3 regions of the Micromonospora sp. CMU55-4 genome follow, and region 1 is predicted to be linked to each of the others. Evidence: riboswitches for the same ligand, from Rfam matches in the RefSeq annotation. Region 1 holds a riboswitch; each other region holds the start of a gene.

Region 1 (2,252 bases):
CGGCCCGGTGCTCGGCACGCGCGCGGCGCAGCTCGTCGGTCTGCGGGAACGATCCGATGGTCGTGGTCGGGAGGGGCGGCAGGTTGAGCCGGGCCTGCTGTGCCGCCGCACGCTCCGGGTACGCGCCGCGCTGCCGATCCGTGGCGCGCAGCGCGGCGAGCCGGCCGCGTACGGTGTCGTCGCGCCAGGCGGCAGGGGTGGGCGGCAGCGGCTCGGGCAGGGACGTGGTGCCGTTGCGCAGCGCGCGGCCGAGCCGGACGACCTCATCGACCTTCTGCCGGGCGAAGGCGAGCCGCTGACGCAGCGCCGGGTCGAGAGCGGTCTCGGCGGACAGGTCCTCCGGCACGTGCAGCAGCGAGCACGAGGTGGACACGGCGACGTGGTCGGCGAGGGCGGTGACGGCGGCACCGGCCGCCACGGCGGCCCGCAGGTCGGTACGCCAGACGTTGCGGCCGTCGACGAGGCCGGCCACGATCGTCTTGCCGCGCAGTGGTCCCGCACCGGCCAGCCGCCGCAGGTTGCCGGGCCCGGCCACCAGATCCACGCCGACCGCTTCGACCGGCGTGTCGAGCAGGGCGGGCAGCGCGTCACCGAGCTCGCCGAAATAGGTGGCGACGAAGATCGCCGGCCGCTGTTCCACCGCGCCGAGCCGGGTGTACGCCTCCCGCAGCGCGTCGATCTCGGCGGCGCTCCGGTCGGCGACATAGGCGGGTTCGTCCAGCTGCACCCATCGCACGCCTGCCGCGGCGAGGGATCGCAGGATGCCGGCGTACACGTCGACCAGGTCGGTCAGCCGGTCGAACGGTTCGCCGCCGGCCTCGGTGGGCTTGGCCAGCAGCAGGAATGTGGCCGGCCCGACCAGCACCGGCCGGCTGTCGATTCCCAGCTCGCGGGCCTCGCGGTACTCGCGCAGCGCCTTGTCGGGATTCGCCGCGAAGGTGGTGTCGGAGCCGATCTCGGGAACCAGATAGTGGTAGTTGGTGTCGAACCACTTCGTCAGTTCGAGCGCCGGCTCGGCATCGACGCCCCGGGCCATGGCGAAATAGGTGCCGAGGTCGCCGAGGCCGAGACGGGCGAACCGGCGCGGGATCGCGCCGACGGCGACGGCCGTGTCCAGCACGTGGTCGTAGTAGGAGAACGTGTTGGACGGGATCGCGTCCAGGCGCGCGTCGCGCAGCGTCCGCCACACCTTCGCCCGTAGCGCGGCAGAGGTCGCCGCCAACTCCTCGGCGTCGATCCGGCCCGCCCAGTAGGCCTCGACGGCCCTCTTGAGTTGCCGGTTGCCCCCGATACGCGGATAGCCCAGCACGGTGCTCTGACCGAATGCGGTACTCATGGAGATCCCTTCCCTCGAAGCACACGAGGCCGATCGAGGCGGGGAGGGAAGGGGTACAGACGGCGTACCGGCTTCCGCACCGGCCGTCCCGAGCGACCGTCGGCGGCGCGCACCGGACGGTGCGCGCGGTGCGGGCAGGTCTTCGGACTCGCGGGCGCGACCGGATCCACCCGGTCACCTACTGGCCGTCGCTTCCCAGACCTCACGGTCCAGTGCTTCGATGACGGCTGTCGTTCCCACTCACCGCTGCGGGGCAGTCCCGGACTCACACCGGGTTCCCTCTTACGACGCCACACCCTTCACGGGCACGGCGAACCAGCACCGTTGTCCATCGTATGGGGCGGTGAGCCGACGTGGTCGGCGCGTCCGTCCTGCGGGACGGCGAGCCGTCGCGGCGGGTGGCGGGAGCGACTCGCGGTCGCCCCCGCCCCCCGTCGCAGGGCCGGTCAGCCCTTGCGCCACTTCTGGCCGGCCGTGCCCGTGCAGTCCCAGAGCTGGAGCCTCGCGCCGTCGTTGCCGTTCCGGTCCTTGATGTCGACGCACTTGTCGGCCTGAAGGTTGACCAGGTCCCCGGCGGCGTTCAGGGTGAACTGCTGGGCGCCGGTGCCGTTGCAGGTGTAGAGCTGCACCACCGCCCCGTTGGCGGTGGACCCGGCGTCGACGTCCATGCACTTGTTGTTCTGGCTCTTCAGCGCCGTGCCGCTGAACGTCCACTTCTGCGCGTTGGTGTTGTTGCAGTTCCACATCTGCAGCGGCGCGCGGTCGACGAAGTTGGAGCTCGGCACGTCGATGCACTTGTTGTTCCAGTTGCTGACCACGGGCACCCCGGTGGTCGGGTTGCCGCCCCCACCTCCGGTGAACGGGCTGAGGATCAGTCCGGCCGAACGGGGGTCGCCGTCGTGCACCAGTGACTCGA
Region 2 (2,252 bases), on a different contig from region 1:
CGCCGGCCACCCTGGTTGACCGCGGCCACCCCGGCGTCGAGCGTCTTGAGGAACGGCACGATGCCGTTGGACCGGCCGTTCGTGCCCCGGATCAGCGCGCCCCGGCCGCGCACCCGCGACCAGGCGATGCCGATGCCGCCGGAGAACTTCGACAGCTTCGCCACCTGGTGGTAGCGCTCGTAGATCGAGTCCAGCTCGTCGCGCGGCGAGTCGACCAGGAAGCACGACGACATCTGGGTGTGCCGGGTGCCGGAGTTGAACAGCGTGGGGGAGCTGGGCAGATAGGCCAGGCTGGACATCAGCCGGTAGAAGCCGACCGCCTCGCCCGGGGTGCGGGACAGCCCGCAGGCCACCCGTAGCAGCCAGTACTGCGGCGTCTCCACCACCAGCCGCGACTGCGGGTGCCGCAGCAGGTAGCGGTCGGCCACGGTACGCAGTCCGAAGTACTCGAACCGCCTGTCGCCGTCCGGGTCCACGGCGTCGTCGAGCTTGCGGGCGTGCCGGGCGACGAATGCGGCCGTCTCGTCGCCGATCAGCCCCAGCCCGTGCGCGTACGCGATCGACTGGCTGAAGCTCGCCACGCCCTGACCGCGGACCTCCTTGTCCACGTACGCGGCCAGCAGCCTTGCCGCCAGCTTCGAGTACTGCGGCTCCTCGCCGATCAGCTCCGCCGCGGTCTGGATCGACAGCCGGTCCAGCTCGGCGGTGGTCGCCCCGTCGTAGAGCCCGCTGATCGTCTTGGTGGCCACCCGCAGCGGGTCCACCTCGTCCAGGTCGGCGACCCAGCGTTCGACCGCCCGGACGATCTTGCCGACGTCCACCGGCTCGGTGTCGCCGTCCCGTTTGCGTACCCGCATCGCCGGCCGGCGGGCCTCGGACCCGCCGCCGGTGGCCGGCGGGCTTTCCTGCACGACAGTCATGACCTCTCCTCGCTGTCACCGTCTGGAGACGGCGGGAGACGCCAACGGGCACGGCGCGGCCGGCCCGGCTGCTGGCGTCGGTCGTCCCGCGCGACCTCCGGCCGCCGTACGCGGAGGCGCACGGCGCGCTGGCAGGTCTTCGGACTCGCGGGCCCGACCGGGGTCGCCGGTCGCCTACCGGCCGTCGCTTCCCAGGCCGGTGGCCCAGTGCTGTTGACGGCTGTCGTTCCCACTCACCGCTGCGGGGCAGTCCCGGATTTCCACCGGGTTCCCTCTTGCCTCGGCCCCGCCCCGGAGGGCTCGGCCGAACCAGCTGCGGCACCACCATATATGGCGGTGGGGGCGGTTGGGCAACACCAGATGTCGTGTCGGGCGTGTCGCATGGATCTCACTGTCCACAGTGCCTACCCCCGATGCCGGCGCTCGCCGCCGGGCGCGATACTCGGCGTATGGGGAATACCGGACGCCGCTGGGCGTGGGTGGCGGTCCTGCTCGTCGGCGTCGGGCTTCACCTGCTGGTGCTGGAGACACTGTCCGGCACCGGCACCGTCACGTTCGTACCGGCGCTGATCGTGCTCGGCGCGTGCGTCGCGCCCGCCACGTTCCTGGCCTTCGCCCAGGGGCGGCCGGCCCGCCGCCCGGTCCCCGGCTCCGTCGTCGGCGTCGCCGCGCTTCTCGGCGGCGTGGTCGGCGTGGTCGCCGCCGGCTGGCTGGAGTACGGCACGCTGCACCGCCTCGGCGTCCTGCCGATGGCGCTCGTCGGCCTGGCCGAGGAGACCGCGAAGCTGATCGTGCCGGCCGGCATCCTGCTGCTGTGGCGGCGGCACCGGTCACCGGCGCAGGGCCTGGTGATCGGCGTGGCCTCCGGCGCCGGGTTCGCCGCGCTGGAGACCATGGGGTACGCGTTCGCCGCGTTCGTCGGGTCGGAGGGCAACCTCGGCGCCGTCGAGCGGACGCTGCTGGTTCGCGGTCTCACCGCGCCCGCCGCGCACCTGGCCTGGACCGGGCTGACCGCCGCCGCGTTGTTCACGTTCGCCGCCGCGCCCGGCGGCCGGAGACTGGCGGCGTTCCTGCTCACCTTCGCCGCCGCCGTCACGCTGCACACCTGCTGGGACACGTTCGGCACGCAGCCCGCGTACGTGTTCATCGGCGGTGTGTCGCTGGGCTGGGTGCTGCTGCGCCTGCACCTGGACCGCGAGCGGCCCGCCGCCCCGCCCCGGGCGCCGGAGCGTGATCCTCACCAGCTCGCCGAGGTGGCGGGGTCGGAGCCCTCCTGATGCCGCCATCTCGGCGAGCTGGAGTCGAGCAAGCGTCAGCCGGCGGCCAGCCGGA
Region 3 (2,252 bases), on a different contig from region 1:
CGAACTGCGGCAGGAACGCCACGCTGAACAGGATCATCTTCGGGTTGAGCAGGTTCGTGAGCAGCCCGCGCCGGAACGCCCGCCCGGCGCCGCCGCCGTCCGCCCCGTCCGCCGCGACGCCGGGCCGGCCCGTGCCGCGCAGCGCCCGCAGGCCCAGCACGATCAGGTACGCCGCACCGGCCCACCGGATCGCGGTGAACAGCACCGGGGACGCGGCGATCACGGTGGCGAGTCCGGCCACCACGGCGGCGACGTGCACCGCCTCCCCGGCCGCGACCCCGAGCGCCGCCACCGCCCCGGCCCGCGCGCCGTACCGGGTGGCGTTGGCGAGCACGAACATCATGTCCGGCCCGGAGGTGAGCATGAGCACCACGATCGCGGCCAGGTATCCCGCGAGCGTGGCCGCCGACAGTCCGAGCACGCCTCAGCCCTCCTCGGCGCCGTCGAGCAGCGCCCGGCGCAGCGCCAGCCGGTGTTCGCGCCGGATCTGCGCCTCCCGGTAGCGCCGCCGGTCACCGTCGGTGCCGGGCAGCAGCGGCGGCACCGGCCGGGGCTGGCCCTCGTCGTCCACGGCCACCATCACCAGGTGCGCGGTCGCCACGTCCACCGGCGGCACCGCGCGGTCCCAGCGGTCCGCGCTGACCTTCACGGCCACCTCCATCGAGCTGCGGCCGGCCCAGGTGATCCGGGCGTCCACGTGCACCACGTCACCGACGCGGACAGCGCGCAGGAAGGCCGTCTCGTCGATGGCGGCGGTGACGGCCGGTCCGTCGGAGTGGCGGGCGGCGACCACCCCGGCGACCGAGTCGATCAGGTTGAGGATCCGGCCGCCGTGCACCGTGCCCATCAGGTTGGTGTGGTGCTGGTCCATGATCTGCGACAGGGTCAGGTGCGACGCCGACGGTGGTCGGCCGGTGAGGGTGATGGCATCGGTCACGGTGCGGTTCCGTCCTCGCAGAAGCGGACCGCCGACCGGACGGGGGAGTTGCACGTCGAGGCACGCCGACGGCTCCCGCCCGGCGTGTCACCCGCCCGACCCACCCGCGAGGTCGACGGCAGCGCGCACCGGTGGTACGCGCGACGCGGGCAGGTCTTCGGACTCGCGGGCCCGACCGGGGTCGCCGGTCGCCTACCGGCCGTCGCTTCCCAGGCCGGTGGCCCAGTGCTGTTGACGGCTGTCGTTCCCACTCACCGCTGCGGGGCAGTCCCGGACTTCCACCGGGTTCCCTCTTACGACACCCGGCCGTCGCCGACCGGGTGAACCAGCGCTCCCGGCAGCCTAACCCAGCCCCGACCCGCCCTCGCCGCGACCCGCGTTCCGCCCTTCGGCGCACTGCCCCCGGCCGTCCCACAGGCGCGCAGGCTCCGGCACACCCGGTGCCGCCCCGCATGCGCCGTCCGCATGGCGGGACGTCTCTCCCGCTCATCAGGAAGCCGGGCGGACCCGCGTCAGCGGGCGACGGGTCAGGAGGCGCGGCGGCGTCGAAGCAGTAGCGCGGTCACGCCGGCTGCCGCCACCGCGGCGACCGCTCCGCCGACCAGGATTCCCACCGGCAGACCGCCGTCGTCGGCGCCCGTCGAGGCGTCGGCACTCGCCGGAGACGCGTCCGCGCCTGCCGCAGCGCCCGCCGAGACGTCCGCGGAGGCGGCCGGCGAGGGAGTGGCCGGTGACGGGGCGGCCGCCGGGGGAGCGGCCGGGTCGGCGACGGTGAAGCGGTACGAGCCCTGGACCGGGTGGCCGTCGCGCGAGACCACGCGGTAGGCGACGGTGTAGGTGCCGTTGGCCAGCGGCTCCTCGATCGTCACCGTGCCCGTCGCGCCGTCCACGGCGGGCGCGCTCGCGGGCACCTGACGGTCGGTGGAGTCGCGCAGCGTGATGGTGGTGAAGGCCGGGTTGAGCCGTTGCAGGAACCGCAGCGTCACCTGCGTCGGCGCGGTGGTGAGCCGGGCGTCGCGGGCCGGCGTGGCCTCCTGCAGCGAGTTGTGCGCCGCCGCGGGCGTGGCCGGGACCAGCAGCAGCGCCGCGGTGAACAGCGCGGCGAGGAGTGCGGAGACGGTACGGGTACGCATGACGCGCCTTCCTGGTCGTGGTCAGCGTCGTGGTCAGCCGAGCAGTTGCTGGCCGATCCAGCCGCCCTCGGGGCAGCCGGGCGGTACGGCGAACACGGCGGAGCCGATCGGGGTGGTCCACTCGTTGAGCAGGTCCCGTTCGGCCAGCCGCCGCTGGATGGGCAGGAACTGCCGGGCGATGT

Evidence for each region. A riboswitch is a leader RNA that binds a small molecule or an ion and turns the genes downstream of it on or off. The one in region 1 is predicted to bind cobalamin.
Region 2: another riboswitch for cobalamin. It lies ahead of HA073_RS07595 (ribonucleoside-diphosphate reductase subunit alpha); the one in region 1 lies ahead of metE (5-methyltetrahydropteroyltriglutamate--homocysteine S-methyltransferase).
Region 3: another riboswitch for cobalamin. It lies ahead of HA073_RS07580 (acyl-CoA thioesterase); the one in region 1 lies ahead of metE (5-methyltetrahydropteroyltriglutamate--homocysteine S-methyltransferase).

What each region holds. Positions count from the first base shown of each region.
Region 1 covers NZ_JAAOLH010000004.1:139,848-142,099, reverse strand. The annotation lists gene metE (5-methyltetrahydropteroyltriglutamate--homocysteine S-methyltransferase) at 1-1,336, opposite strand, end outside; cobalamin riboswitch at 1,452-1,671, opposite strand; gene HA073_RS09125 (beta-1,3-glucanase family protein) at 1,783-2,252, opposite strand, start outside.
Region 2 covers NZ_JAAOLH010000003.1:310,051-312,302, reverse strand. The annotation lists gene HA073_RS07595 (ribonucleoside-diphosphate reductase subunit alpha) at 1-920, opposite strand, end outside; cobalamin riboswitch at 1,033-1,249, opposite strand; gene HA073_RS07590 (PrsW family glutamic-type intramembrane protease) at 1,370-2,197, shown strand; gene HA073_RS07585 (LysE family translocator) at 2,233-2,252, opposite strand, start outside.
Region 3 covers NZ_JAAOLH010000003.1:307,613-309,864, reverse strand. The annotation lists gene HA073_RS07585 (LysE family translocator) at 1-421, opposite strand, end outside; gene HA073_RS07580 (acyl-CoA thioesterase) at 425-937, opposite strand; cobalamin riboswitch at 1,068-1,269, opposite strand; gene HA073_RS07575 (copper resistance CopC family protein) at 1,465-2,070, opposite strand; gene HA073_RS07570 (Dyp-type peroxidase) at 2,104-2,252, opposite strand, start outside.